3 regions of the Photobacterium sp. DNB23_23_1 genome follow, and region 1 is predicted to be linked to each of the others. Evidence: riboswitches for the same ligand, from Rfam matches in the RefSeq annotation. Region 1 holds a riboswitch; each other region holds the start of a gene.

Region 1 (10,120 bases):
AAATTGACGCTGGATGAGTATATTCCGCGTGCGGTGCCAGCTTGGAAAGTAAAGCAGGCAAATGAGCTTTATCGTCAGCATAAATCAACGCTGGATAAAATCGGCCAGCAATATGGCGTTCAGCCACGCTTTATTGTTGCCCTGTGGGGGGTGGAAAGTAATTTCGGTCGCCTGATGGGTAATTATAATGTGGTTGAAGCTTTATCAACTATGGCTTATGAAGGTCGTCGTGAAGCGTTTTTTCGCGGGCAGGTCATGGCGGCGCTGGAAATATTGGATGCTGGCCATATTAGTCCAAAAGAGATGAAGGGCTCTTGGGCGGGGGCGATGGGGCAACCTCAGTTTATGCCAACGTCATTTTTGTCTTATGCAGTTGATGGCAATAATGACGGAAAGATTGATATCTGGCAGACAGAGGCTGATGTTTTTGCCTCTGCCGCGAATTATTTAAAAAAAGCGGGCTGGGATGATCAATATACCTGGGGCCGACAAGTTTCATTACCCGCTTCTATCGATGCTTCGTTGATGGGGGTTGAAAAGAGCAAAGCCAAAAGCCTAGTAGACTGGCAACGATTAGGTGTTCGCCGTTTTAATGGCCAGGTACTGCCGAGTGTTGATATTGAAGCATGGCTTATCCAACCGGATGATAAACATGGTCGAGCCTACTTGATCTACGGTAATTACCAATCCTTACTTAAGTGGAACCGTTCGCACTATTTCGCCTTAGCGGTAAGTCATTTAGCCGATCAGATTCGTTAATGTCATAATATGACAAAAAAGTCAGGCTAAAAGGTCTGGCTTTTTATGCTAAAAAGTAAGTAAAGACTCACCAATAACCTGTAATGATGGCGCAATACCAATGGTTTATTATTGACTGTCATATAGTGTTCAAACCAAACGTGTTGTTACTATGCACTTGGTAATACAAGTTTAGCCTTTGAAAATCAAAGGTTTAAATAAAAGGCTTCTGACGTTGAACGGATAATAAAAAACCCGACAAAAGTCGGGTTTTTTTAGATGTTCGCAGATGATTTGAACTATTAGATTTCAAATTCTTCTAGAGACTTACCGTCATCAAGAGCTTTTTTAAGAGCACTTGGTGTACGGCCTTGACCAGTCCAAGTTTTCTCGTCACCGTTTTCATCGATGAAGCGGTATTTAGCTGGACGCTGTGCACGTTTCGCTTTAGGAGCTTTATTTAGAGTTGCTAGAAGCTCTTCTGGGTCAATGCCGTCAGCAAGAAGCATTTCACGGTATTGAGCTAGTTTTTCTGTACGTTCTTTTTCTTTAGCGATTTCTTCAGCTTCAGACTCTTCACGCTCAGTAACAACAGTTTGAAGTTTTTCTAGCGCTTCCTGTAGTTGCTCAAGAGAATATTCACGAGAAAGAGCGCGAAGGCTGCGAAGGTTAAGTAGCGCTTTCATTGCATCAGACATTTTTTATTTCCTGTAGGTCTAAAACTATAAATTAATAATAGCAGTGACAATTCAATAATTGCAATAATAATACTTTTAATACGGCGATGCCAATTAAAAAATGAAGTGTTTATTTATTTTTTTGCAATTTACTGGGTTCATTTCTCATTTGTAATAGATTGTAATGGTCGAGATGAGTAAATATTCTTATCCACAATCAACAGGGACGGTTAAATAATTGCCATCAATTTCATATGCAATGGGTATGAAAAATTGCTTTTAACTGTCTAATTCTTGTTCTTTGCGGCAAGACTATTCACTATTTGTGTCATTTTTTTCACGTTAACTGGTTGCATTTGAATGTCTATTCCGTAGAATTGACCAAACCTAGACTAAGGGTAGAGGTGCATCGTCTATTAGTAGTAAATCGTAGGGTGATACCGATGAGGATTTACGAAAGGAGCCGTTGCCGAAGCAAGCTCGGATTATCAAGCCAACTTGCTGGGGTTGTCACCGAATAGGGATAACACTGCCATAGTATATAATTACATTAACTATGGAGCGCTACTGTGGAGTCGGAAAAGGGCCTTATCCCTTCCTTATGCTCTTCTATACACGACAAGATGTCGTGTTAAACAGTAGATCTCCAACCAGGATCGGTTGTAGTCGAGATCATGAATATTGTAGATTTTTCCCATTCCGCCATGTCATTGTTGCCACCTTTGGTTGCATTGGGTTTGGCAATCCTTACACGACGCGTTTTAGTTTCTTTGGGTGTTGGTGTCCTGTTGGGCGCATTCCTGCTGACTGATTTTTCGGTAGGTGGCACCGCAAACTATATTGGAACCACGGTTAAAGGGCTGTTTATTGATGACGGTGCCATTAACAGCTGGAACATGAGTATTGTCGCCTTCCTTATTTTGCTGGGTATGACCACAGCATTGCTAACACTTTCTGGCGGTACCCGTGCATTTGCTGAATGGGCACAAACTAAAATCAAGAGCAAGCGTGGTGCTAAACTGCTAGCTGCTTTCTTGGGTGTGTTTATTTTTGTTGATGATTACTTCAATAGTTTGGCCGTTGGTTCGATCTCACGTCCAGTGACAGATCGTTTCTATGTTTCCCGCGCTAAGCTGGCCTATATCCTTGACTCAACAGCTGCGCCAATGTGTGTGCTCATGCCTGCTTCTAGCTGGGGTGCCTATATTATCACTTTGATTGGCGGTATTTTGGCATCGCATGGTGTGACGGAATATACTCCGTTGGGTGCATTCGTGCAGCTGGCACCAATGAATTTCTATGCAGTGTTTGCCCTGCTGATGGTATTCGTGGTGGCGTGGTTCCAAATTGATGTTGGCCCGATGAAAAAACACGAGCTAGAAGCCAGTCACTGCCGCGGTTTTGACGAAGGTGATGACGACAGCCGTGCCAAAGATCTGAATGATGAACTTGAAATTGAAGAAAGCAAAAATGGTCGTGTTGCCGATCTTATCATGCCAATCGTGATGCTGATTGTGGCGACTTTCTTCTTTATGATCTTTACGGGTTACCAAGCGCTGGCAGCTGACGGCCTTGCGTTTAATGTATTAGGCGCCTTTGAGAATACCGATGTGGGTATGTCTCTGGTCTACGGTGGCCTTGTGGGTTTTGTTGCTGCGCTTATTCCTGTAATCCGCCAGCGTATCCCGGCGGCTGATGTGTCGTCTACGTTGTGGATCGGTGCTAAGTCTATGTTAGGCGCGATTTTAATCCTGCTGTTTGCGTGGAGCATCGGTTCGGTGATCAGCGATATGGCGACCGGTAAATACCTGTCGACAATGGTGGAAGGGAATATCAGCCCGATGCTGTTGCCTGCTATTCTGTTCTTGCTTGCAGGCCTGATGGCATTCTCAACCGGTACCTCTTGGGGTACGTTCGGCATCATGCTACCAATCGCGGGTGATTTAGCTGCCGCGACGGATATCATGCTAATGCTACCTATGCTAGGCGCAGTATTGGCGGGTTCTGTTTTTGGTGACCACTGTTCGCCTATCTCTGATACGACTATCCTGTCGTCGACAGGTGCCCGTTGTCACCATATTGATCATGTCTCTACTCAGCTACCGTATGCGTTGTCGATGGCAGTAGTATCAACCATTGGCTTCTTGGTACTTGGCTTCACCAGTTCTCTCGCGGTGTCGTTCTTGGCCGCAACCGTAGCCTTTATCTTAGCTTGTGCTGGATTGTCATGGCTATCTCGCCGTCCTCAGGAAGCAACGGCTAACGCTTGATGCTGATCGTTTGAATATGAAAAAGCCTGTATTTTGATGCAGGCTTTTTTATTTCAGTGAGATGTGAGGTTGTCCGCTATCTGGTTACAAAGAAGTTGAGCTTGCTCCTTTCAATCTGAAGGGCTTTTCTGTAGCATCTCGGCTGATTTTTTACGCACCAATCGTATTACTAGGGAAGCTTAATGGCCCAGATGTATTTCTATTACTCGGCAATGAATGCGGGTAAGTCGACAACATTATTACAGTCATCATTTAATTACCGCGAGCGGGGTATGACGCCGGTGATTTTTACCGCGGCGATTGATGACCGTTATGGCAAAGGCATGGTCAGCTCTCGTATTGGTTTGCAAGAAGAAGCTGAGCTTTTTAATGCAAGCGATGATCTTTACGCCCGCCTGCAAGATATGAATGCAACACAAAAAGTTGACTGCGTATTGATTGATGAATGCCAGTTTTTAACCAAAGAGCAGGTTTATCAATTAACGGAAGTCGTCGACAAGTTAAATATACCTGTGCTTTGCTATGGGTTGCGCAGTGATTTTCGTGGTGAATTATTCGCAGGAAGCCGTTATTTACTTGCGTGGGCAGATAAATTGGTTGAATTGAAAACCATCTGCCATTGTGGCCGTAAAGCCAATATGGTAATCCGCCAAGATGCCAGCGGCAAAGCAATTGCTGACGGTGATCAGGTTGAAATTGGTGGTAACGATCGCTATGTATCGGTATGCCGAAAGCACTACAAGGAAGCCCTTGAGCGCTAAATATTGCATTCAATAAAAAGCCCGGCCAATTTTGACCGGGCTTTTTGTTAACCAATTGTCAAGTCGCTCTATTTATGGCGCTCTTGTAACTTGGCCGTGACATCCGACAGCGACATCCCCTGATCTTGCAAAAGCACCAACAGGTGGTAGATCAAATCAGCTGACTCACAGACTAATTCCGCCTTGTCACCCGACGTTGCCGCAAGCGCGACTTCAACGCCTTCTTCACCCACCTTCTGCGAAATCCGCTTGGTCCCACGGGCATACAAACTGGCGGTATAGGACGATTCGGGATCGGCACCTTTACGAGAAGCCAAGACCTGTTCAAGTTGATGAAGGAACACCAGAGCAGGCTGCTCAACCTGTCCTTCTTCAGCGGTATCGCTGTCAAAGCAGGTTGTGGTATTCAAGTGGCAGGTTGGGCCGATAGGGTCAACTTTCACCAGCAGGGTATCTTGGTCGCAATCGAGTTTGATACTTTTGAGTTGTAACACATTGCCGGAGGTTTCCCCTTTGGTCCAAAGACGTTCTTTGGTGCGAGACCAAAAAGTGACTTGTTGGGTTTCAAGGGTTTTGCTCAATGCTGAGTCATTCATGTACCCCAGCATCAGTACCTGACCGCTGGTGTTGTCTTGCACGATAGCCGGAACCAATCCGTCTACTTTGTCCCAATTAATGCTGCTTGCTAGGCTCATAGTCGGATCTCCACACCTTGTTGTTTCAGATATTGCTTGAGCTCACCAATATTGATGATTTGTTTGTGGAACACCGATGCGGCAAGGGCACCATCGACATTCGCTTTGTTAAAGGCATCGGCAAAGTGCACCATCTCCCCGGCACCTCCCGAGGCAATAAGCGGCACATGGCAGACGTCACGCACCATGTCGAGTTGAGTGAGATCGTAACCGTTGCGAACGCCGTCCTGATTCATCATGTTGAGGACAATTTCACCAGCACCGCGTCGCTGGACTTCCTGCACCCAGTCGCGAGTTTCCCAGCGGGTAGCCTTGGTACGGCTTTCGTCTCCAGTGAACTGGTAGACTTGGTATTTGCCGGTATCGGCATCAAAGTAGGAATCGATGCCCACCACGATACATTGCACGCCAAATTTATCAGCAAGCTCAGTGATCAGGTTTGGATCAGCTAATGCTGGCGAGTTGATCGAAACTTTATCAGCACCAAACTGCAAGATACGGCTGGCGTCTTTGGCAGATTTGATCCCGCCGGCAACACAGAAAGGAATGTCGATCACTTCTGCCACACGGGCAACCCAGCTCTTATCGACTACCCGTCCGTCACTGGACGCGGTAATGTCATAGAACACTAGCTCGTCGGCGCCTTCTTCTGCATAACGTTTGGCGAGCGGAACGATGTCACCGATAATTTCGTGGTTACGGAACTGTACCCCTTTAACTACTTGACCATCTCTTACATCAAGGCAGGGAATTATTCGTCTAGCTAACATCTGTCAATCTCCTTGCCTTATTCTGCCCAGCAAGCAAAGGCCTGCTCAGCGGTAAATTTGCCATCAAGCAGGGCTCGGCCAACGATCACGCCAGCAACGCCTGAGCCTTTTAGGGCGGCGATATCATCGAGTGAACCAATTCCACCCGATGACTGGAATTGTACTTGCGGGTAAAGGGCACAAAGATCTTGGTAGAGCTCGACATTGGAGCCTTCCAATGTACCGTCACGGGAAATGTCGGTGCACAAAACATGCTTGAGGCCGACAGTCAGGAAGTTATCGAGCAGGGCTTCGATCGTCACGCCCGAGTCTTCTTGCCAACCAGAAACGGCGACATTACGCTTGCCGTTTGCATCAATATTGATATCCAGTGCCAGCACAATACGCTCAGGGCCGTATTTTTCCATCCAGCCTTTGACCAATTCAGGTTGTTTCACGGCCGTTGAACCAATCACCACGCGCTGAGCGCCGGCATTGAGAAGATCCGCAACGTCTTGCTCGGTACGAACGCCTCCGCCAATTTGGATATTGGCCGGTGTGCTAGCCAGCAACTTGCTGATCAAAGTCAACTGGCGGGCAGCGGTATCTTTGGCACCGGTAAGGTCAACCAAGTGTAGCCACCCGGCACCAGCTTGGTGGTAGAGGCTGAACTGCTCGGCAGGATCAACCTTGTATTCGGTGACCTTGCCATAGTCTCCCTGAAATAGGCGGACAACCTGACCGTCAATTAAATCGAGTGCGGGGATAATCATAATTCGTCCTTGTCCTTACATTTCCAGAAAGTTTTTGATCAGTTGCGAGCCGGCTTTGCTTGAGCGTTCAGGGTGGAATTGCACGCCGTAGTAATTGCCGCTCTGTACCGCTGCGGTGAATGGTTGTCCGTATTCGCAACGGGCAATCGTTCGACCTTTACCTTGCTCAGATTCTGGTTCGCCGAACACTGGCATCGCATAGCTGTGAACAAAGTAAAAGTAACTCTCTGCTGGGATGTCTTTAAATAGAGGGTGTTCAGCTTCCGCGGCAACGGTGTTCCAGCCCATGTGAGGCAGGGGCAGATTGCCGGTTTGCATCTTTTTCACCGGCGCGCCACACAAGCCGAGGCAATCGACCTTTTCGGTACCGCTTTGTCCTTGCTCTTCCGACAGCTCACCGAGGAGCTGCATCCCCAAACATATACCAAGCAGCGGCTTATCAACCTTCTTTACCAGGTTGATAAGATCACGTTCTTCGAGGTTTTTCATTGCCTCGCTGGCAGTGCCGACGCCTGGCAAGAAGAGTTTGTCTGCTGCCAAAACGACCTCGGGATCTTTACTTACCGTTACCGGGTAGCCTAGCCGCTCGATGGCAAAACGCACTGATGACACATTGGCACAACCGGTATCGATAATAACGACTTGTTGGTTAGGCGCTGACATTACAATACTCCCTTGCTGCTTGGCAGCTCGTTGCCTTCCACTTGAATAGCTTGGCGCAGGGTACGACCAAAGGCCTTGAACAGGCTTTCGACAATGTGGTGATCATTGTTACCGGTCGATGACAGGTGCAGCGTACAGGCTAGAGTATCGGTTAGTGAGCGGAAGAAGTGCGAGACCATTTCCGTCGATAAATCACCTACCTGCTCACGGCTGAACGTTGCGTCGAACTTCAAGAATGGGCGGCCGGATAGATCCAGTGCACACTGGGCCAGGCATTCGTCCATTGGCAGGCTGAAACCAAATCGGCCGATCCCGCGTTTGTCGCCAAGGGCCGTCTTCAAGGCTTCACCCAGTGCCAGCGCTGCATCTTCTACGCTGTGGTGATCATCAATGTGCAGATCGCCATCGACGGTCAGCTCCATGCGGAAACCGCCGTGGGTCGCAATTTGATCCAGCATGTGGTCGAAAAAGCCAAGGCCGGTGGCAATGTGGTTGCCGCCAGTTTCATCCAGGTTAACCTTGACTCGGATATCGGTTTCCTTGGTGGTGCGCACCACCTCGGCGATCCGTGGGCGAGTGGTTAGATCTTTAACGATCTGTTGCCAGTTCATGCCGTCCTCTTCGCTAGAGTTCGGGGTGTACTGGATACCACGGATAGCCATGTTTTCAGCCAGCTGGAGATCGGTTTGGCGATCGCCGATCACTGCCGATGTTTCGAAATCCACCTTGCCTTGTTGAAGGTAGTCTTTGACGAGCCCAAGTTTTGGCTTGCGGCAGCTGCAGTTGTCTTCATTGAAGTGCGGGCAGATCAGCACATCGTCGAATTTCACTCCTTGCGACTCGAAGATCTCCATCATCATGTTATGCGGGGCATCGAACTCTTCTTGTGGGTAGCTGCTGGTGCCAAGGCCGTCTTGGTTCGTGACCATCACTAACTTGTAACCTGCATCCTGAAGCTTTAGCAATGCAGGGATCACAAAGGGCTCCAGCTTGAGCTTGTCTAGGCGGTCGACCTGAAAATCAATAGGCGGTTCAACAATCAGGGTGCCGTCACGGTCGATAAATAAGATTTTTTCCTTGCTCACAGTGTTGTCCTTTTCTCTTAGTTTTGTCCTAGCTGCTCTCGGATGAAGGCCAGTGTTTTTTCACATTCGTCGCGGTTACCGATGCTGATCCGGATACAGTTTTCTATTGGTGAACGGCGCAGGATAATGCCGTGATCCCACAGGGCGTTAAACAGGGCCTCTGCATCGGGGAATTTCACCAGTAGGTAGTTGCCGTAGCCTTCAAAAACGGTCACGTTTTTCAGCATACCGAGGCCAGCTTGGAGATAAGCGCGGTTGGCACCGATATCCAGTACCTGGAATTTGGTTTTGGCGCGACCAGCAGGGGACAGCGCTTGCACCGCGATATCGGTTACCGGAACCGATACTGGGTAGGGGGCAATGACTTTTAATAGCAGATCAATGACCTCTGGGCTGGCCAAGGTAAATCCACACCGCAGACCGGCAAGGGCAAAGGCCTTAGACAGAGTACGCAGCACAACCAGGTTCGGGTATTGATCCAGCATATTGGCCGTTGTGGCCTCAGGGCAGAAATCAATGTATGCCTCATCGACCACAACCAGTGCCTTGCCCTGAGTCATATCCAGCAAGGTTTCGATATCCTGACGCTTGATCAGGTTGCCTGTTGGGTTGTTTGGACTGCAAACAAAGACCAGTTTAACCCCATCGAGGTTGTCGCGGATGCCCTCAAGATCAAGCTGCCACTCTTCGGTCAGCGGAACGGTCTTGGTGCCGACATCGAAGGTTTGCGCACTGATGGCATACATACCGTAAGTTGGTGGGCAGTATAGAATGCTATCTTGGTTTGGCTCGCAAAATGCGCGGATCAGCAGCTCAATACCTTCATCGGCGCCGCGTGAGGTCAGGGTCTGCTCTGGGCGGACACCAGCGTAATCGGCATAGGCTGCAATTAGCTCTGCTGGCTGGCAGGTGCTGTAGCGATTGAGGCGATCGCAGTTGATGTTATATTCATTGGCAAAAGGCGACTCGTTGGCATTGAGCCAGATATCACCGCTGCCACCAAGGCGACGTGCTGACTGGTAAGGTGTCAGCTCGCGAACTGTTTTCCGTGCCAGTTGATCTATTTTCATTTTATGCCTCATTGTTTACATCGTTTGTGCCGATCAGTTTTTCCATACGGATTGTGACTGCACGTTTATGGGCATCGAGACCTTCGGCTTCGGCAATAGCGACAACTGTTGGCGCTAACTCTCTCAGGCCATCGGCACTGAGCTCTTGTACTGTCATGCGTTTGCTGAAGTCGGCTAAACCCAGGCTTGAATAAGTACGGGTGTAGCCGTACGTTGGTAATACATGGTTGGTTCCGGAAGCGTAATCGCCCACCGATTCCGGTGACCAGTTACCGAGGAATATTGATCCTGCATTATCCAGTTGCGATACCAGATCTCGCGGATTGCGGGTTTGAACAATCAAGTGCTCTGGACCGTAGTGGTTGGAAATCGATACACATTGGGTCAGGCTTTCGGCCACAATCAAAATACTTGAGCCAAGCGCCTGGCGGGCAATGTCTGCACGGGGTAGGGCCTTGAGCTGTTGTTGGATCGCATCGGCGGTACGATCGGCAATACTTGGGTCCGGTGTGAGCAGGACGACCTGTGAGTCAGGGCCGTGCTCGGCTTGACTGAGCAAGTCAGCGGCAATGAAATCAGGATCGGCACTGTTATCGGCAATGACCAAGACTTCGGATGGGCCTGCTGGCATATCAATCG
Region 2 (10,120 bases), on a different contig from region 1:
CTTGGACTTCGAGCAGCAGAGGCATTGCGCAGCCGCTATAACTGGAACGGAAACTATATAGTGGCTTGGACAGCCGGCGCTGAAGATAAAGCCCATGCAGAAAGTGTTCAGGGCAAGATTATCATCGACTGTATGCAGAACTTGTCTTTGTTGTGGTGGGCGTATGAGGAAACCAATGTGGAATCCTTTAAGCAGGTTGCAATTGGGCAGGCCGAGACGACGCTTCAGCACATAGTGCGTGAAGATTACAGTACCTATCACACCTTTGATTTTGACACTTCGACCAACAAGCCGTTACGTGGCTGTACCCATCAGGGCTATGCGGATGAGTCATGTTGGAGCCGCGGCCAGGCTTGGGCGATCCATGGTTATGCCCAAATGGCTTTAATGACGGGTGATATGCGTTATGCCGAGGTCAGTGCCAAATTAACCGACTATATGCTTGAGAAAATCACTGATGACATGGTGCCGGTGTGGGATTACTTGCTGCCTGAAAATGAAATTCAATATAAAGATACTTCAGCCGGATCGGTAACATCGGCCGGTCTGTTTATTTTGGCTGAAGTACTTGAGCGTCAGGGCGACAAAGGTCAGGCGGCCAAATATCACGATGTGGCCATGCAAATGCTGCTGGCGCTGCGCGAACACTATGACTTAACCCATGTTGAAGGGGCGCAAGGGTTGCTTTCCGATGCCGCTTCATCTGTCCCCCATGCGATTGAACGCGACTTAGATTACTTGGCCAATGCCATGCTGCCATATGGTGATTATTACTATTTTGAAGCGGTATTACGCTCGCTCGGCCATAACAAATTGTTCTGGTAATGGTTAAACAATAACGTTGAACTAAAAGGATAAAAAAATGAAAGGAATGAAAACCAAGCTTCTGCTTCTCGGTGCACTGGTATTGGCATCAACCAATATTCACGCTAAAACCTACAAATTTGCCACCAACATTCCAAGCGAGGATGCCGCTGGTACCTTGTTGACAGAGATGGGGCAGACAATTAAAGACCGCACTGATGGCCGGGTAAGTCTTCGCTTCTTTTGGAATGGCACGCTCGGCGGCCAAGCCCAGTACCTGCAACAGATCCAAAGTGGCGTGATTGATATGGGGTTGGTCAACAGTGCGACACTGGAGAACCTTGCACCTGAAATAACGCCGATTAACCTGCCTTATATCTTCAGGGACCTGGAGGAGTATGAAACGACCATGCTCAATCCTGAGGTCAACAAGCAGATTTATGATGCGGTTGCGTCAAAAAATGTGTACCCAATGGGCTTTCTTAGTAATGGCTTCCGCAGTGTCTATACCACTCGCCCAGTCACAAGCCTTGAAGAGTTGGAAGGTTTGAAACTGCGTACTTCCCCGAGTGATACCTACATGAACTTGATCCGAGCAATCGGGGGAGTACCCACACCGATGGACTTTGGTGAGGTATACCCGGCATTGCAACAAGGCATTATTGATGGTGCTGAAGGCGGTTTAGCCGGATTGTGGGAAGTAAAGTTTGGTGAAGTGTCCAAGTATGCCTTGCGCACAGAACATACTCGACTCACTGACTTTGTGGTGTCGAGCGAGCGTTTCTTAAAATCGCTCAGCGATGAAGACAAAGCGATTGTCGAGGAGGAGTTCTTACGCACAACCAAGAAATCTTTCAATGCTGTTGCTGAGCAAATCGAAAAATCAGAAGCATTAGCTGCATCTGAACTGGGCGTTCAATATACCGTGATAGATAAAGAGCCTCTGATCGCTCGCATGCAGCCGATGTACGATGATGCTCTGGCTGATCCGGTCAAAAGCGAACTGCTCGAAACCATCTTTACGATTCAAGATCGTTAACCCCCTAAGCAGGCTGCTTACCCTACAGCAGCCTGCCTAACTTCAATAAATAACAATAAACAAGCACACTCCAATAACAACTAGGGATCGGATATGAACCAGTTAAATATTAACAACGCTGATTTGATAGAGCACCGGCCGTGGCGTTTTATCGAGGTGTTGGAGAAATCCCTCAAAGTCATTTTAACTTTCCTATTAGCGGCAATGAGTGTCTTGATTGTTTATCAGGTCGCTGCTCGCTATGTATTTAACTCGCCCAGCGCGATGTCTGAAGAGCTATTACGTTTCTCATTAATTTGGCTTGGTATTCTCGGCGCCGCCCTGTGCTTTATCAAATCCACCCATCTTAACTTGCCCCTGTTATTGGACTATGTATCACCATCAGTGCGCCAGAAGATGGAGCTGTTTAGCCGCTTCATGTATGTGCTGCTAGGGGCCGTGATGAGCTGGGGCGGTTATGTTGCTGCAACGAAAAACCTCAGTCTCTCAACCCCCACGTTACAGGTTCCTTTGGGGGTGGTACAAAGCGTATTGGTCATCAGTGGCATATTGATAATGATTAGCCAGGTGTATGCCATCGCCCAAGACATTAAACAGCAACCCCGCCAAGCATTGGTATTGCTTAGTTACATTGTCGGGGCCGGATTACTGGTTGTGGGATATTCTCAACTTAAACAGCTAGATGCCTTCGATGATTATCTCTATAGCAATATCGAAATGCTGTCTTTTTTCACTTTGTTTATCTCTTTTTTGTTTTTCTTGTTGATGGGAACGTCGATCGCTGTCGGGTTGGCTTTTTCCGGTATTTTCACTCTGTCGTTACAAATTGATTTTGTTAACTTGATGGGCACGACCAGTGAGAAGCTGTTTAGTGGACTTGATAGTTTCGGTTTTCTGGCGCTGCCGTTTTTTATTCTGGCAGGCAACATCATGAACCAAGGCGGGATTGCCAAGCGATTGATTGTTTTTGCTATGTTGATTGGTAAGCGCATTCCGGGCAGCCTGTGGCAGACCAACATTGTCGCCAATATGATGTTTGGCTCGTTGTCGGGCTCGGCCATTGCTTCTTCTACCGCTATTGGTGGGATCATCACGCCGATGGCAAAAGAGAAGAACTATGATATGCCGTTTTCGACAGCGGTTAATGCGTCCTCTTCTATTTCAGGCATGCTGATCCCGCCAGCGGGTGCATTTATTGTTTACTCCATGATCACCGGTGGTAGTGCATCAATTGCCGCTCTGTTTCTTGGTGGTTATGTGCCCGGTATTATTCTGGGCTTGAGTGTCATGCTGGTTGCTTACCGTTTTGCCCGCAAGAACAATTATCCTATAGATACAACCCATTACTCGTTTGGTGAGGTCGCGGATATCATTTGGCGAGCTGTGCCTAGTATGTTCTTGATTGTGGTGGTGATCGGCGGGATTATCGGCGGTATGTTCACAGCCATTGAAGCATCGGGAATCGCAGTCATTTACAGCTTGCTTCTTGCTATCTGTTACCGGACGCTTACCGTCAAAAGCTTGATGAAAACCTTGTATGACTCGGCACTGAGCACTTCAGTGATTTTATTCTTGATCGCGTGTTCTGGGTTAATGAGTTGGTCGATGACTTTCGCCAGCATTCCCGACACGGTAGGTGAAATGCTCGTTGCGGTGAGTGAGAATAAGTACATCATCTTGTTCGTGATAAACCTGACGCTGTTGATGGTGGGTGTATTTATGGACATGGCTCCGGCCCAGCTGATCTTCACCCCGATCTTGTATCCAGTAGTGACGAGCTTAGGTGTTGATCCTGTCCACTTTGGTATCATTATGATCTACAACCTCTCAATGGGTATTGTCACACCGCCGGTCGGCACTGTGCTATTTGTTTCGTGTGGTATAAGCGGCGAGAAGATAACGAATGTAATCAAGCCATTGCTACCTATCTTCTTTGTGCAGTTTATCGGCCTACTGCTGGTGACTTACGTGCCGATGTTAAGCCTTGGACTTCCAAAATTCTTCGGTTTAATCAGCTAGGAGGCCGAGTTATGAAACACGCTATTTTTACCAACAACCCAATGCAAACTAAGACTGATTTCCAGCAATTGGCGCGGGATTTGTTTACTCCCTTGCTTCCCTATTACCGTGAGCAAGGACCGAGGATCGATTTCGATGAGGGCGGTGCCTGCTTTGATATGGTAGCGAGCTCACTTGAAGGTGTGGCTAGGCCGCTCTGGGGTGTTATTCCATTGACATTGGGGGGCGGTGAGTTTGAACACTGGCCTTTAATTCGAGAGTTGCTTATTCAGGGAACAGAACCCAGCTCAGAGACATACTGGGGAGTATTGGGTGATGTAGACCAACGCAGCGTTGAGATGGCTGCGATTGGCTTATTGCTTGCTGTTTTGCCTGAACAAGGCTGGGAGCCGCTGACCGAACGACAACAGGATAACTTGGCGTTGTGGCTGGCGAGTATTCAAGATAAACCGACGTCCCATAATAATTGGTTGTTCTTTACTATTTTTGTCCAACAAGGGCTACGTAAGGTTGGACGCACTGACTTGGTTGATACCAAATTAGAGCAGCATTATCTTGAGAAAATTAAAAACTGGTATCTGGATGATGGCTGGTATGGGGACGGTGATATTGAGGCCGTTGATCATTATGGTGGCTTTGCCATGCATTTCTACGGCCTTATCTATGCGACGTTGTTCGAACATAAAGATCCGGCTTATGCAGAACTGTTTATCGAGCGAGCCAATGCATTTGCAGAACCCTTTAGCTATTGGTTCGCAGACAATGGCGATACCTTAGCGCAAGGGCGATCTCTGACTTACCGCTTTGCATGCTGTGGCTTCTGGGCGGCCTATTCAGTTGTTGGGGAAGCCACGTTTACACCAGGGCAAATTAAAGGGTTGTGGGCACGGCACCTTCGCAGTTGGCAGCACAAACCTATTTTTACTCACGATGGCCGGTTGAGTCGAGGATATGACTACCCCAACCTCCACATGTGTGAGGTATACAACTCACCGACGTCTCCCTATTGGGCGATGAAAGCGTTCTTCCCACTAATGCTGCCTGATGATTCTGATTTCTGGGTGTGCGGGGAAGAGCCTCTGGCGTACCGCAACAGTGTGGTTGCCATGCCAGCCAATAAGACATTGGTTCAGCGAATTGATGGCAATAGCATTGTTCATTATGGGGCAAATATTCATCCGCTATTTCAGCTCGATAAATACAATAAGTTTGCTTACTCGACTTTTGGGGGCATGGATATTAATGCCTTGCTTTATAGCGAAAAGCTTAGCTTCGGCGATAACATTTTGGCACTGAGCTTTGATCAGGGCGCCAACTGGCAGATGCGTCAGAAAAACCTAGAGGTTACTGTCTCTTCTGACGAGCTATCCATTTACTGGCAATCTGGTGAGGTCAAGGTACTTACTGTCATATCCGTTGATGGGGAAGAGGGATTTAGCCGTCGCCACAGTTTCGAATTTGAGCGAGAGGTTTGGCTTGCCGAAACAGGGTTTGCGGTGGGTAAGTGGTACCAAGAGGAGAAAGTCCTCCGGGCTAGCGGATTGCAAGAGGCGGTTATAGGGGCGGAACTTTGTGTTCAGGGCTGTAATGGTACCTCGATAATCAAGAGCCGGGACGATCATGAAAAATCAGCCCACCTCACCACCCGAGTACATACCGATGTGTCTTTCCCACGCAGTGCCGTGCCGTTCTTGCTCACTAAGCTTCCGGCTGGCAAACATACCCTGGAGAGTTATTACAAGATGGGTAAGAGTTAATAGCATTCATTGAGTCTATTCGTTTAGGTTTCCCGGCCTTCGTTAAGGCCGATAAAAAGGATATTGGGGGATATATGTACAAGATTGGTTTAGATGTGGGTGGAACGAAGATATCAGCCGCTTTGTTTGATGCCGAAAATAGGGTTATTCACCGGCAAAGATACAGTACGGATAAATCATCGTATGAAAATTTTATTGGGCAAATCTTGGCAGTGATCGAGGCGTTCAAAACGGAAGCTGGTGATAAAGCCTTGGTGGGGATCGGTCTGCCGGGCGCCATCGATGGTGAATCTGGCGTGGTGAAAAACTGTAACTGCCAAGTGGTCAATGGCCATAACCTTGAAGAGGATTTGGCAAATCATCTTGGTCATCAGGTTCATATTGCCAATGATGCTGATTGTTTTGCCTTAGGGGAGGCTTGCTATGGTGCTGGTGAAGGTAAACAAGTCGTTTTCGGTATAGTACTCGGAACCGGATGCGGGGGTGGTTTAGTTATAAACCAGACGCTGGTTAGAGGGCCAAATCGGTTGACCGGGGAGTGGGGCCACAACCCACTGCCGGGTTATGATTTGGAGATAGATGGTAACGTCGACCCTTGCTATTGCGGCAGGGCGCATTGTATCGAAAGTTTTCTGTCCGGGACTGGCATCGCGAAGCGATTTGCCACTACTTATGGTGAAGCGTTATCTGCTGCTGACATATTTAAGCACATTGACCATCGGGCGGATTGCTCCAGTTTTTATCGGCTTTATGTCGACCAGCTAGCCCGTGCATTGGCTAGCATCATTAATCTTATTGATCCTGACATGATAGTGGTTGGTGGGGGACTATCAAAACAAAGCCGTATTTTTGAAGATTTGCCAACCGTTTTGCCAAAGTATGTCTTCGGAGGTAAGTGCAACACGCTTGTGTTACCCGCTAAGCTGGGTGATGACTGCGGGATATACGGTGCTGTGAAGGTTGGCAGTCAATGTAGCTAACGCTATTTATACGTCATGGATCTTGGCTGAGGAAAAAAAATGCATTTTTTTAAAAATAATGCTGTACATAAAGCGCCCAGCTGTTAATATCCCTCTCGTTCTTAGAACAAAGAGTTATTCAATGCAACATCAAGTACAAGTTAAACCTTTAGCTACTTTTACGTTATCGTACTGTATCTCACTGTTTCCCTTAGATTGAACGTAACATTAAATAATTCAGTAACCAATCATATCGCATACTGCGATTAGTTTATTAATGAATTTATAAGGGGCAGTCTATGTCTAAGTCAACTGGTATCGTTAAGTGGTTCAACGAAGAGAAAGGTTTCGGTTTCATCACTCAAGAAAACGGCGGTGCTGATGTATTCGTACACTTCCGCGCTATCGCTTCTGAAGGTTTCAAGACTCTTGCTGAAGGTCAAAAAGTTTCTTTTGACGTAGAACAAGGTCAAAAAGGCCCACAAGCTGCAAACGTTGTAGCTCTGTAAGCCGAAACTTACTTTGTGATAAAATGCTGGCTTAGGCCGGCATTTTTTATGTCTGTCATATCTGTTGCATTTTTCCTCCAATACCTGCTGTTATGTCCCCTTGTTGCGTAAATATGCAACCAACTCTTTTTCGGTAATACTTCTCTGTTTCTGTAATCAAACCCAATTTAAATCACCACATCTCGATACTCGGTCTACTTTTATGTGAAATGACTGGGGTAGGGGAAAGGGTGAGCACTCTGGTTGTTTCCCCTGCAGTTCAATGCTTTTCCAGTGATTGATAATGTTAAATTAATGTTTTAAGAAATAATTTTCGTGATCTTTGTCACGTTACGTGGCCAATTCAGTTTGGTTTGGCCAGATTTGTGTTTTATTCAATATAGAGTGAGAAGTTATTCAGTCTTACTCGTTAGTAGAGGCGCATTGCCTAACAGTAGTTTAGTGAAGGTCGACAGCCAGAGAAGCTAAATGAAAGGAGCCAATGCCGAAGCAGTACCGGTCGTCAGCCATGCTGCTGGGGTTGTTCTTAATAGGAACAGCACTGTCATCCAGACCCTGTCTGGATGGGGAGCTACCGCAATTTTTGTCATCGAACAGGTAAGTTCGTCTACCTATTTCGTACAGCCTTTGTCTGCTCGCGCGTTTCTATACTCCCCCCTCTTAAATACTCAAGTCACTCCAGGCTGCTTGAAGTCGCTTGGGTATATACCTTTTTGTTTTTTAGGAGAAGTCTACGAATGGCTGATTACGGATTGTTGTCCATCGTACCCGCGGTGCTGGCATTGATACTCGCCTTTACCACTCGGCATGTTGTTTTAGCCCTTGGGGTTGCAGTGATCAGCGGCATGCTGATCTTAACCAAGGGTCATCCAGTCGATACAGCGTTGATGTTCCTGTCTGAAGGGCCATTTATTCAGCTAGCCTCGGGTAGCAACGCACAGATCATTATTGTTATTACTATCATTTCGGGCTTTATCTATCTGGTTGAACAAAGTGGCGGTATGGCGGCGTTTTCGTCCATGGCTACTCGCTATGTGTCATCGCCATTGAAAGCCCAGCTAGCCACTTGGGCAACTGGGATCGGTATCTTTTTTACTGATTCGGGAAACTCGTTGATCCTTGGCCCGATGTTCGCGCCAATCTACCAGAAGCTCAAATTGAGCAAAGAAAAACTGGCGTTCATTATCGACTCGACCTCATCACCGGTCTGTGTGCTGATCCCGATTATCAGCTGGGGGGTCTATTCGCAGGGGTTGATTGAAAATGCGTTTGATAATATGGGTCAGCAAGTCGATGGTTTTACTACTTTCCTCCAAGTTATCCCTTACCAACTCTATGCGTTGCTGACACTGTTTAGTGTGCCTGTGTATGCGGTGCTGAAAAAAGATTGGGGCCCGATGGCTGAAGCGGAACACCAAGCTCGTCAGCAGGCAGAAGTGAGTGAGCCGTCATCAGATCAAACGCAACTGGCTAAATCTGGCCGAATTTCACTGATAGTCTTGCCTCTGACGGTGTTGTTTGGCTCACTGATTGCCCTATTTACTTACAATTACCATCTGCATGGCACAATCAATGGTCCGGTGATCCGTACATCACTGGGAACCAGCTATTTGATTGCCTCGATAACGGCAATTGCTTACTACGCCTACACCAAAACTATGACCGCTTCGACAGCCTTCAACACTTTTGTGTCGGGAATGCAGCGGATCATGCTAATTTTGATTATCTTGCTATTGGCATGGACCTTGGGTGATATCTGTAAGTCTCTGGGGACTGGGGATTATATCAGCCAGGTAATGAATGACCGCCTGCCGGTATTTTTGCTGCCAGCGATGATCTTCGTTATCGGTAGTTTTATCTCGGTTGCGACAGGATCGTCGTGGGGCACTTTTGCCATTTTGATCCCAATTGCCGTACCGGTTGCCAGTGCGCTCGGTGCTGATCCGCTGATTTGTATTGGCGCAGCGCTGAGTGGCGGTATGTTGGGCGATCATTCTTCACCGATTTCAGACACGACCATTTTGAGCTCGATGTCTACCGGGTGTGATCATGTTTCCCATGTCCGTACCCAGTTCCCGTACGCCATATTAACCGGGGTGACCGCCAGTATTGGTTTTATGGTCGCTGAGATCACCCGTAGCCCGTACACCATTTTAGTGGCGGCATTAATGCAAATCGCTCTGATTGTATTGATGGTGCGTCGTCAGGCTTCAGTAAGCCCTGTTACCGTTTAAGAAGTGACGGCTTAAAAACATATTGTTTATAAAGGATTGAAAATGAATACATTATTTTGGCTGAGAGATGAAGTTAAAGTCGGTGAACACAGAACAGCGCTGACACCAACAGGAGCCAAATTACTGATTGATACTGGTGCGAAAGTGATTGTGGAACGCAGCACAACACGTATTTTTCCCAACCAAGCCTATGTCGACGTCGGCTGTGAACTGACAGATGCGCATAGTTGGACTGAAGCGCCGGATCACGCCTATATCCTTGGTTTGAAGGAATTGGCAGAAGCCGATTTTGCACTCAAGCATCAGCACATTTATTTTGCCCACGCCTTCAAGGGGCAGGATGAAGCGGTACAGATCCTATCACGATTCAATGCTGGTGGTGGTCAGATCCTTGATTTGGAGTTTCTGCAAGACGAGCTAGGCAAGCGCGTTTGTGCCTTCGGTTACTGGGCGGGTTATGTTGGTGCGGCGATGGGGTTGTCCGGTTTTATCCACCATTTACACTGTAAAGATGCGTTCGGAGCAGTGGGCAGCTATCCAGATCGTGAGCATTATTTAGCGGTGTTGGGTGAGCAGGTTGCGACCTTAGCTGAAAAGCCTAAAGTATTGGTTATCGGTCAGTACGGTCGTTGTGGCCGTGGTGCTTTGGATTTGTTTGCTGAGCTGGGTATCGACGCCGACGGTTGGGATATCGAAGAAACCAAAGCAGGCGGCCCGTTCACTGCCATCAATGACTACGACATCTTGGTTAACTGTGCTTACCTTGCTGAAGGCACTCCTCCGTTCATTACCAAGGAGA
Region 3 (10,120 bases), on a different contig from region 1:
CGACTTCAACTCGTCGAGTTACATTGCGACAAAGCTGTTCAACTATAGCAATGGCTTCTACGCCTCTCCTTCGTACCTCGAAGGTAAGCCGCTAATTGAGAGCCCTGAACAATTGGCGCAGCACAACTGCCTGATGTACGGCACCCATGGCCATGAACAAGAGCACGTGTTTGAAAACGACATTCGACTGCGACTCAAAGGGAATTTTACTACCCAGAACCCCGAAGCCCTGGTAGCGGCGGCCGTTGCAGGTATGGGGATCATTCTATCGGGTGAGAATACGGTCAAAAGAGAGCTGCTCAAGGGCCTTTTGGTACCGGTATTGCCTGAGCTGAAACAACCCGTGAATTCAGCCTATGCCTACTACCCCAAGCTTGACTACAACCATGTCAAAACCAAGTTGTTCATCGATTTTATCAAAGCCAAGTCCAGTCCGGCAGAGCGCTAAACTCAACCCTCAGCCAATATGATTTAGATAATAAAAAGCCCCGCATTAGCGAGGCTTAATATTTTGGGTCAACGACCTATCAACACAGCAAGTGCCTCAGAACGGGATGTCGTCATCGAAATCCATTGGCGGCTCGTTGTACTGAGGCTGTGGTGCAGCCTGCTGCTGAGGAGCCTGTTGCTGTTGTTGCTGCTGAGGAGCAAAGTTCTGCTGAGGGGCTGCTGCTGGCTGTTGAGGCTGACCCCAACCACCTTGTTGCTGCTGTTGGCCACCCATTGGAGCGCTCTGGCCACCGCCCTGACGGCCGCCAAGCATCTGCATGACACCGTTGAAGCCCTGAACCACAACTTCTGTTGTATAACGGTCCTGACCACTTTGGTCTTGCCACTTACGTGTTTGCAGTTGGCCTTCGATGTATACCTGAGAGCCCTTACGTAGGTACTCGCCAGCCACTTCAGCAAGCTTGCCAAATAGCGCCACACGGTGCCATTCAGTTTTCTCACGCTGCTCGCCAGTGTTCTTGTCACGCCAGCTTTCAGAAGTGGCAATGGTAATATTTGCTACTGCACCACCACTAGGCATGTAACGGATTTCCGGATCATTACCCAAGTTACCGACTAGGATAACCTTGTTTACGCCACGACTGGCCATAATTCACTCCGATCTCATAATCGGTGCTGGGAAAAAGCCAGCAACCGTTATTGAAAGTTTATACTTAATCGCGCAGTCTATCATGCTTCCCCCCTGATCGAACAGGGTTGAATCAGAGTAAAATGTAGTGATCGCCAGCACGAATAAGCAACACATTATGGTGTTATTATAACCATCCAACTGTGTTTTTATACAGCTTTTTCTTTCAAGGCCCTAAGCCCTGTGCAATAATGCCGCAGTCATAAATTAGTCAATAAAGCTCATCGATATGGATAACATTGAAGTCAGGGGTGCCCGTACCCATAACCTCAAGAATATTTCCCTCACGCTGCCTCGGGATCAGCTGATTGTTATCACCGGCCTGTCGGGTTCAGGAAAGTCATCGCTGGCTTTTGATACCCTATACGCCGAAGGGCAGCGACGTTATGTCGAGTCACTGTCGGCCTATGCCCGCCAGTTTCTGTCATTGATGGAAAAGCCGGATGTCGACCATATCGAGGGGCTGTCTCCTGCGATCTCCATAGAGCAGAAATCGACCTCGCACAACCCACGCTCAACTGTGGGCACCATAACCGAGGTCTATGATTACCTTCGTCTATTCTACGCCCGTGTCGGTGAACCACGCTGTCCAACCCACCATGTTGAACTGGCCGCGCAAACAGTAAGCCAGATGGTCGACAAGGTACTCGAGCTTCCGGAAGGCAGTAAGATGATGCTGCTGGCTCCTATTATTAAAGAGCGCAAGGGTGAGCACGTCAAAACCCTGGCCAACTTGGCGGCCCAAGGTTACATCCGTGCCCGTATCGATGGCGAAGTGTGTGATCTGTCCGATCCACCGACGCTTGAACTTCATAAAAAGCACACCATTGAAGTCGTTGTCGACCGCTTCAAGGTGCGAGATGATCTGCAGCAGCGTCTGGCAGAATCGTTTGAGACCGCACTGGAACTATCTGGCGGTACCGTGGTTGTGAGCCCAATGACCAACGGCGAGCATGAAGAGATCATTTTCTCCGCCAACTTTGCGTGCCCCCACTGCGGCTATAGCATGCAGGAGCTTGAGCCCCGCCTGTTCTCGTTCAATAACCCTGCGGGAGCCTGTGGCACCTGTGACGGCTTGGGTGTCCAGCAATTCTTCGACCCAGCTCGCGTGGTACAAAATGGCGAACTAAGCCTTTCTGGCGGCGCCATTCGCGGCTGGGACAAACGCAACTTCTATTACTTCCAAATGCTCAAGTCTCTGGCCGAGCATTATGAGTTTGATGTCGAAGCCCCTTATGACAGCCTGCCTAAGAAAGTCCAAAATGTGATTCTAAATGGGTCAGGCAAAACTGAAATCGAATTCAAATACATCAATGACCGCGGTGATATCACGGTAAGACGTCACCCGTTTGAGGGGATCCTCAACAACATGGAGCGCCGCTACCGCGAAACCGAGTCGAACTCGGTCCGTGAGGATCTGATCAAGTTCGTCGCTACCAAACCGTGTAGCAGCTGTAACGGCTCACGCCTACGCCTCGAGGCCCGCAATGTCTTTATTGCCGATACCACGCTGCCAACCATCAGCGAAATGAGTATCAGCGAAGCGATGGATTTCTTCGACCAATTGGCACTGACTGGGCAGAAGGCCAAAATAGCCGAGAAGATACTTAAGGAAATCAATGACAGGCTGAGTTTCTTGGTTAATGTTGGCCTCAACTATCTTAACCTGTCGCGCAGCGCAGAAACCCTGTCGGGCGGTGAAGCCCAGCGTATCCGCCTGGCCAGCCAGATCGGTGCCGGTTTGGTCGGCGTCATGTACGTGTTGGACGAGCCCTCTATCGGACTCCACCAGCGGGACAACGAGCGCTTGCTCAAAACCCTTACCCACCTGCGCGATCTCGGCAATACCGTGATTGTGGTCGAGCACGATGAAGATGCTATCCGTACCGCTGATCATGTGATCGATATTGGCCCGGGTGCCGGTGTCCATGGTGGCAATATTATTGCCGAAGGCAAGCTGGCTGATATCGTCAATAACGATAACTCGCTAACCGGCCAATACCTCAGCGGCAAAAAATGCATAGCGGTACCAGAGCAACGCGTGGTGATGGATCCGGAGCGAACCGTCAAGCTTCTTGGTGCCACCGGCAACAACCTGAAGAATGTTGACGTCGAGATCCCTGTCGGCCTGCTGACTTGTATTACCGGGGTATCAGGTTCAGGCAAATCAACCCTGATCAACGATACTTTCTTCCAAATCGCCCACCACCAGCTCAACGGTGCGACGTCTGGCCAAGCTGCACCATACAGAGAAATCCAAGATCTCGAGCACTTCGACAAGGTGATCGATATCGATCAGAGCCCAATTGGCCGTACCCCACGCTCAAATCCAGCGACCTATACTGGGATCTTTACCCCGATCCGCGAACTGTTTGCCGGTACCCAGGAGTCACGCTCGCGTGGTTACAAACCGGGCCGCTTCAGTTTCAATGTTAAGGGGGGCCGATGCGAGGCGTGTCAAGGCGACGGTGTGATCAAGGTTGAGATGCACTTCCTGCCGGATGTCTACGTGCCGTGTGATGCCTGCAAGGGCAAGCGCTATAACCGCGAAACGCTGGAAGTTCGCTACAAAGGCAAGACCATCGACGAGGTACTAGAGCTTACCGTAGAAGATGCCCGTGAATTTTTTGATGCGGTGCCGGCTATTGCCAGAAAGCTACAGACCCTGATTGATGTCGGCTTATCGTATATTCGCCTAGGACAAGCCGCGACCACCCTGTCGGGCGGTGAAGCACAGCGGGTTAAACTGGCTCGCGAACTATCCAAGCGCGATACCGGCAAGACCTTGTATATTTTGGACGAGCCGACAACCGGCCTGCATTTCCACGATATCCAGCAGTTACTCAATGTCCTGCACCGCCTGCGTGACCACGGTAATACCATTGTGGTGATCGAGCACAACCTCGATGTGGTCAAGACAGCAGACTGGATCATCGACCTCGGACCGGAAGGTGGTAACGGCGGGGGTGAAATTGTTGCAACCGGCACACCTGAGCAAGTGGCACAGATCGCAGGATCGCACACTGCCCGCTTCCTCAAGCCTTTGCTGCCAGAGTGAACGCCAGTACAATAGCACTGGCAACCTAACCAACAACGAAAAACCGGGCTTGCAAGCCCGGTTTTGTTTGATTAAGACAGTGAGACCCAGCGAATCACCATGACAGTGTTATATGTAAAAGGCACCAACCTTGCCGAGAAAGGGATCAGCAAGCCGATGATAAAACCCTTCTTGGTGTCTCTCGGAATCCTGTTCCTGCTGGCAATGCATTACTTCCAGCACAACCCTGGCGGCTCAGGACTCGAGCTCTCATACAATGCCATGAGCTGGATCCCGTTCAGCTTCGCCATTGCCTTCGGTTTGCTGGAAATTTGCCGACAGCGGGTGTGGCGTTACTCGCGACTGACTGTCGTCCTCACCCTCTGCTGTGTCTTACTGACGCTGCCGGTGTTCTCCCCCAATGCTAACATCGGACAAAGCCTGCCGAGGCTACTTGGTTTATGGGCCGGTTTGCTCTTTTTCGTCGGTTTGCAACAGTTTTCCTTCAACCACAAACAACGCCAGCGCATGCTGTGGTTTGTGCTCGCCGCAGTATGGATTCAAGCAATATTCGGCTGGGTACAATTTATGCTGCTGGAGCCAGGCAACCCTATCGGCTATGACACCGTTGCCAACCGTCCTTACGGCATCTTCCAGCAACCCAATGTCATGGCCAGCTTTTTAGCCACCGGTCTGGTACTATCCGGTTATCTACTGGCACGCATTCCTATGTACCGTGGTAGGTGGAGTTGGCAACAGTGTTTCTTGCTACTGACCCCGGTCATTACCCTGCCGCTGCTTGTCGTACTAAGCTCCCGCACCGGTTGGCTCGGCGCCACCATGGGTACTCTGCTACTTATCCCTTACCTGCGCCGCTTTGCCGCCAAGGCACAATGGCGAATGTGGCTACTGATGATAATACTGGGGCTAAGCCTGTCATGGCACATCAACAGTACATCGGGCTGGTCGCCGCAGGAAAACCGCCTGAGCTTGGTCAGTGCCCGTGCGATGCATATTCCTCAAGCCGCCAATATGTTCCTTAACCAACCATTAACCGGTTACGGCTATGGCACGTTTGAAGTCAGCTATATTACCCAAACCGCCCGATGGCATCACGACAACCCAGCCAACCCTTCCGGTATGGCTGGCCTCGATCATCCTCACAACGAACTGGTATTCTGGGCTGCTGAAGGCGGCATTATTCCGCTTCTGGCATTATTGGCAGCCGCTGGGGCGGTGCTGCTCAAAATAAAGAAAGCACGGGAAGGTACCCAACTAGCCTTGATCGGCTTATTTTTCCCAATCGTTCTGCACTCCCAGTTGGAATACCCATTCTATCACTCGCTGATCCACTGGGTGATCTTCGTTATTTTGATTTACTGGGCCGATAACCTGACCGCCAAATACTACAAGAAGAAAATGGAGTATATCCTGTCGATCCGGGCGCTAGTGCTGACAATACCGCTGATCACCACAGGTTTCATGGCGACAACCCTGTACTCTGGCACTCAACTCACTAAGTACGAAACCAACCATCCGGCCAATGTGAATTACCTGCTGCGAGTCAATAACCCTTGGGCATGGCAAAACCGATTCGAATGGGATCTGCATGTCACCCAACTTCACCAGGGTATTGCCAGTAATAATCCAGCGTTGATCCAGGATTACATCGACTGGGCCCAGCAAAAGGCCAAGCAATGGCCACGCATCGCGCTTTATCAAAACCTGATTGCTGCTTATAACCAACTAGGTCAGAAAGAGATGGCCTCCCAAATTATGGATGAAGCCCAATACCTGTATCCAAAATATGCGTTTTTAAAGGAAACGGACTTGTCCGCTCAGACTGCTGAAAATGGGACGCCATAAACCCTATGGGGTGATGTTAAAATGAAAAAAGGGCTACCCGAGGTAGCCCTTTTTACTAATTAAACCGCAATAGCTTAGATTCACTTAAGAGTTGTTTCTAGCGCCCGCAGGCACAATGCCACGTTTTCACTGCGAGCGGCATAGCCCATCAAGCCGATACGCCACGCTTTGCCAGCAAGTGCACCAAGACCTGCACCAATTTCCAAATTATAGCGCTCCAACAACGTTTTCCTCACCTCGGCATCATCAATGCCCTCGGGAATATATACTGCATTGAGCTGTGGCAAGCGATGTGCCTCATCAACCACAAATTTAATCCCTAATGGCTCCAGACCTTCACGTAATTCTAGATGGGCATCTTTATGGCGCTGCCAAGCATTCTCCAAACCTTCATTGTGTAGCAATACCAAGGCTTCATGCAGCGCATATAGGCTGTTCACTGGCGCGGTATGGTGATAGCTTCGCTTGCCTTCACCGCTCCAGTAACCCAGTACCAAGCTCTGATCTAAAAACCAACTCTGGACGGGCGCTTGACGGCTCTGGATCTTATCGATGGCTTTTTCAGAGAACGTTAATGGTGACAAGCCCGGAACACAAGACAGGCACTTTTGACTACCAGAATACACCGCATCAAGTTGCCATTCATCCACCAGCAAAGGGACGCCCCCGAGCGATGTCACGGCATCGACAATTGTCAGGCAGTTATGCTCACGGGCCAACTTGGCAATAGCTTCCGCATCGCTCAGCGCACCAGTTGAGGTTTCGGCATGAACAAAGGCCACGATTTTGGCATCTGGATGGCTCTCGAGCGCCAAGGCAACCAAGGTCGGGTCTACCGGCTCGCCCCAGTTGTTATCCACCATCACCGCCACGCCACCGCAGCGCTCGACATTCTCGCGCATCCGATCGCCAAACACGCCATTGCGACAGACAATCACTTTATCACCCGGTTCAACCAAGTTAACAAAGCAGGCTTCCATACCGGCGCTCCCTGGCGCAGAAACCGCAATCGTGAAGGTGTTTTGAGTCTGGAAAGCGTATTGCAGTAACTGTTTGAGTTCATCCATCATGCCGATGAATAGTGGGTCTAGGTGGCCAATCGTCGGGCGGCTAAGGGCCTGCAGCACCTGCGGGTAAATATCCGATGGACCGGGTCCCATGAGGGTACGCTGTGGTGGGTAAAAGCTACCAATCGTCATTCTTATTTTCCTCCCTGGCGGTAAGAGTGGCATTTGCCTCGTTATTGTAAGGTACTGATTGACTATATCAGTATTAGACTAATTATGCTTATCTCAAATCATTTCCCCCTTCCGGTATATAGAGCCCTCCCTATTTGTGACAATTTCTTGCAAATTTTATGCATATTTTATTCTTACCCAATTGACAACCGACTAGGAAATCCGGTTCAATATAGATCGTTTTTTGTTCATCCTGAGAAAGGCTTTTCTCAGGTGAAGACAGAAGAGGAGCGTTACCCAGGTATCTAGATTGCGGGGCCCCACCCCAAAGCAGTCTTGAGAGGGGGAGTAACGCCGAGATACAACATGACAGGGGGCATGGTGTATCGGCTACGAAGGTTGAATCCTTCTGGCTGTCATCTATTCATCGTGGTAATGAATAGATGGGGAGCTTCTGGTTGTTGTACCGGTTTACATCTTACCTTTTTGCTCTCCTGACTTATTGTCGGGATTACCATCCCGATCCCCCTGTTAATTGCGTTTATACTCTTTAATTCTGGGAGACTCGTTGTGAGCTTTGTTGAAAATAACTTTACTATTCCTCCACCGATAACCGTAGCGAAATTTGGCGGTACTAGCGTAGCCGATCATGCCGCCATGAGCCGAAGTGCCACGATCATCAAGGATAACCCTGCTGCCAAAGTAGTGTTGATCAGTGCCTGCTCCGGTGTTACCAACCTGTTAGTTGAACTTGCAAATGGAATTGCCAATAACGAACAGCGATCCCAGCGGCTACAGCAATTGAAATCGATACACCAAAACATTATCGACAAACTGGCTCACCCTGAAGCCGTTGCTGACCACATAGAACAATTAATCAATACTGTGGCAAACCTTGCAGAGCAGGCTATTGACGCGCCTTCAACTAAGCTGACCGATCAGCTGGTTGCCCATGGCGAGTTGTTGTCGACCCACCTGTTCAGCCAGATTCTCAACGAAATGGGGGCTTCAGCCCTGCGTTTCGATATCCGTTCAGTTATGCGCACTGACGGCCAGCATGGTAAAGCCGTTCCGGATATTGATGCTATCCATCAGCTTGCCGATGAACAGCTTCAGCCACTGCTAGCTAGCGATACGATTATCGTATCCCAAGGCTTCATTGGCTCTGACAGTGATGGGCAAACGACGACTTTAGGCCGCGGCGGTAGTGATTACAGTGCCGCTTTAGTCGCCGAAGCTATCAGCGCGGGCACTCTGGAAATCTGGACCGATGTACCGGGTATGTACTCCACAGATCCGCGTATCACTGCTAATGCCAAGCCAATCAGCGAGATAAGCTTTAGCGAAGCCTCTGAAATGGCTAATTTCGGGGCAAAAATTCTCCATCCGTCGACCCTGTTGCCAGCAGTCCGCCAGCAGATCCCTGTCTTTATCGGTTCATCAAAAGCACCGGAACAAGGTGGTACCTGGATCCGCCAACAGGTCAGCGAACCACCAAAATTCAGAGCTTTGGCACTGCGCTGTAATCAAACCATGGTGACGCTAACGAGCCTGAATATGTTCCAAGCCTATGGGTTCCTTTCAGAGGTCTTCCGTATTTTGGCCGAACACAAAATCTCGGTCGACTTGATCACCACATCAGAAGTCAGTGTGTCACTGACTCTGGATCAAACCGATACCGGCGGGGGCGCACCTAGCCTACCTGCCGCAGCGATGGAGCAACTGAGCCAGCTATGCCGGGTAGAGGTTGAACAAGATCTTTGCCTAGTCGCACTGATCGGGAACGATCTCGGTGATGCACCGGGTGCCGCAACCCAGGTCTTCAGTCGCCTAGAGCAATACAGTCCACGGATGATCTGCTTTGGTGCCAGCACCCACAACCTGTGCTTCTTGGTCAAAACCGAAGAATCACGCGAAGTGGTCAAGGTATTGCACCACGGTCTGTTCGAGTAATATCAAGCTGAATTCAGCCGATAGATACAAAATAAGAAAAGGCGCTCACTGAGCGCCTTTTTTATCTGTGCTGATTAACTTCAAACTCGGCAGAACTATAAGCAACAGCTAGTTATTCAAGTTCGGACCCAGCCATTTTTCAGCCTCGATAAGATCCCAGCCTTTACGATCGGCATAGCTGTCACGTTGATCATTCTGGATCTGGGCAATCGCAAAGTAGCGAGAGTCTGGGTGGGAGAAATACCAACCCGATACCGACGCACCCGGCCACATGGCATAGCTGGTTGTCAGTGACATATCGATCGTCTCTTCTACCTTCAGCAACTCCCACAAGCTGCCCTTTTCCGTATGCTCCGGACAGGCTGGATAACCCGGTGCAGGGCGGATCCCTTGGTATTTCTCACGGATCAGATCGTCATTGGACAAATCCTCCTCCGGCGAATAACCCCAAATATCCTTACGCACCTGCTCGTGAAGGTACTCGGCAAACGCTTCGGCCAAGCGATCAGCAATCGCTTGGATCATAATGGCATTGTAATCATCCCCTGCCGCCTTATAAGCATCGGCCAGGTCACGCTCACCAATCCCCCCCGTTACCGCAAAGGCACCGATCCAATCCGCTTTCCCGCTCTCTTTTGGCGCGATGTAATCAGACAGGCAATAATTGAAACCTTTCGGTTTCTCCGTTTGCTGACGCAAGTTATGCAGTACCTTGGCAACCTCAGTGCGAGACTCGTCAGTATAGACCTCGATATCATCGCCTACACTGTTGGCCGGGAACATGGCACACATACCACGGGCTTCCAGCAAGCCTTCCTGCTCAACGCGGTCGAGTAAGTCATTAGCATCTTTAAACAAACGGCGGGCTTCCTCACCCACTTCCTCATGATCAAGGATGGCCGGATATTTACCCATCAACGACCAGGTCATGAAGAATGGCGTCCAGTC

Evidence for each region. Region 1 has a riboswitch for lysine ahead of ACVA53_RS07650 (Na+/H+ antiporter NhaC family protein). Riboswitches for the same ligand answer to the same signal wherever they lie in the genome.
Region 2: it holds a riboswitch for lysine, as region 1 does, so the genes downstream of both, ACVA53_RS19945 (Na+/H+ antiporter NhaC family protein) here and ACVA53_RS07650 (Na+/H+ antiporter NhaC family protein) in region 1, are expected to answer to the same signal.
Region 3: it holds a riboswitch for lysine, as region 1 does, so the genes downstream of both, lysC (lysine-sensitive aspartokinase 3) here and ACVA53_RS07650 (Na+/H+ antiporter NhaC family protein) in region 1, are expected to answer to the same signal.

What each region holds. Positions count from the first base shown of each region.
Region 1 is NZ_JBNNXT010000008.1:119,801-129,920, reverse strand. It holds gene ACVA53_RS07660 (lytic murein transglycosylase) at 1-759, shown strand, start outside; gene ACVA53_RS07655 (H-NS family histone-like protein) at 1,041-1,436, opposite strand; lysine riboswitch at 1,807-1,990, shown strand; gene ACVA53_RS07650 (Na+/H+ antiporter NhaC family protein) at 2,090-3,685, shown strand; gene ACVA53_RS07645 (thymidine kinase) at 3,868-4,446, shown strand; gene hisIE (bifunctional phosphoribosyl-AMP cyclohydrolase/phosphoribosyl-ATP diphosphatase HisIE) at 4,515-5,141, opposite strand; gene hisF (imidazole glycerol phosphate synthase subunit HisF) at 5,138-5,911, opposite strand; gene hisA (1-(5-phosphoribosyl)-5-[(5-phosphoribosylamino)methylideneamino]imidazole-4-carboxamide isomerase) at 5,929-6,663, opposite strand; gene hisH (imidazole glycerol phosphate synthase subunit HisH) at 6,679-7,326, opposite strand; gene hisB (bifunctional histidinol-phosphatase/imidazoleglycerol-phosphate dehydratase HisB) at 7,326-8,411, opposite strand; gene hisC (histidinol-phosphate transaminase) at 8,429-9,475, opposite strand; gene hisD (histidinol dehydrogenase) at 9,483-10,120, opposite strand, start outside.
Region 2 is NZ_JBNNXT010000040.1:6,119-16,238, forward strand. It holds gene ACVA53_RS19915 (glycoside hydrolase family 88 protein) at 1-825, shown strand, start outside; gene dctP (TRAP transporter substrate-binding protein DctP) at 863-1,843, shown strand; gene ACVA53_RS19925 (TRAP transporter large permease) at 1,937-3,862, shown strand; gene ACVA53_RS19930 (DUF2264 domain-containing protein) at 3,874-5,619, shown strand; gene ACVA53_RS19935 (ROK family protein) at 5,694-6,599, shown strand; gene cspE (transcription antiterminator/RNA stability regulator CspE) at 6,878-7,087, shown strand; lysine riboswitch at 7,493-7,669, shown strand; gene ACVA53_RS19945 (Na+/H+ antiporter NhaC family protein) at 7,825-9,321, shown strand; gene ACVA53_RS19950 (saccharopine dehydrogenase) at 9,364-10,120, shown strand, end outside.
Region 3 is NZ_JBNNXT010000009.1:6,226-16,345, reverse strand. It holds gene ACVA53_RS07890 (LysR family transcriptional regulator) at 1-448, shown strand, start outside; gene ACVA53_RS07885 (single-stranded DNA-binding protein) at 545-1,099, opposite strand; gene uvrA (excinuclease ABC subunit UvrA) at 1,368-4,196, shown strand; gene ACVA53_RS07875 (PglL family O-oligosaccharyltransferase) at 4,296-6,041, shown strand; gene ACVA53_RS07870 (pyridoxal-phosphate-dependent aminotransferase family protein) at 6,122-7,240, opposite strand; lysine riboswitch at 7,495-7,681, shown strand; gene lysC (lysine-sensitive aspartokinase 3) at 7,790-9,172, shown strand; gene metH (methionine synthase) at 9,281-10,120, opposite strand, start outside.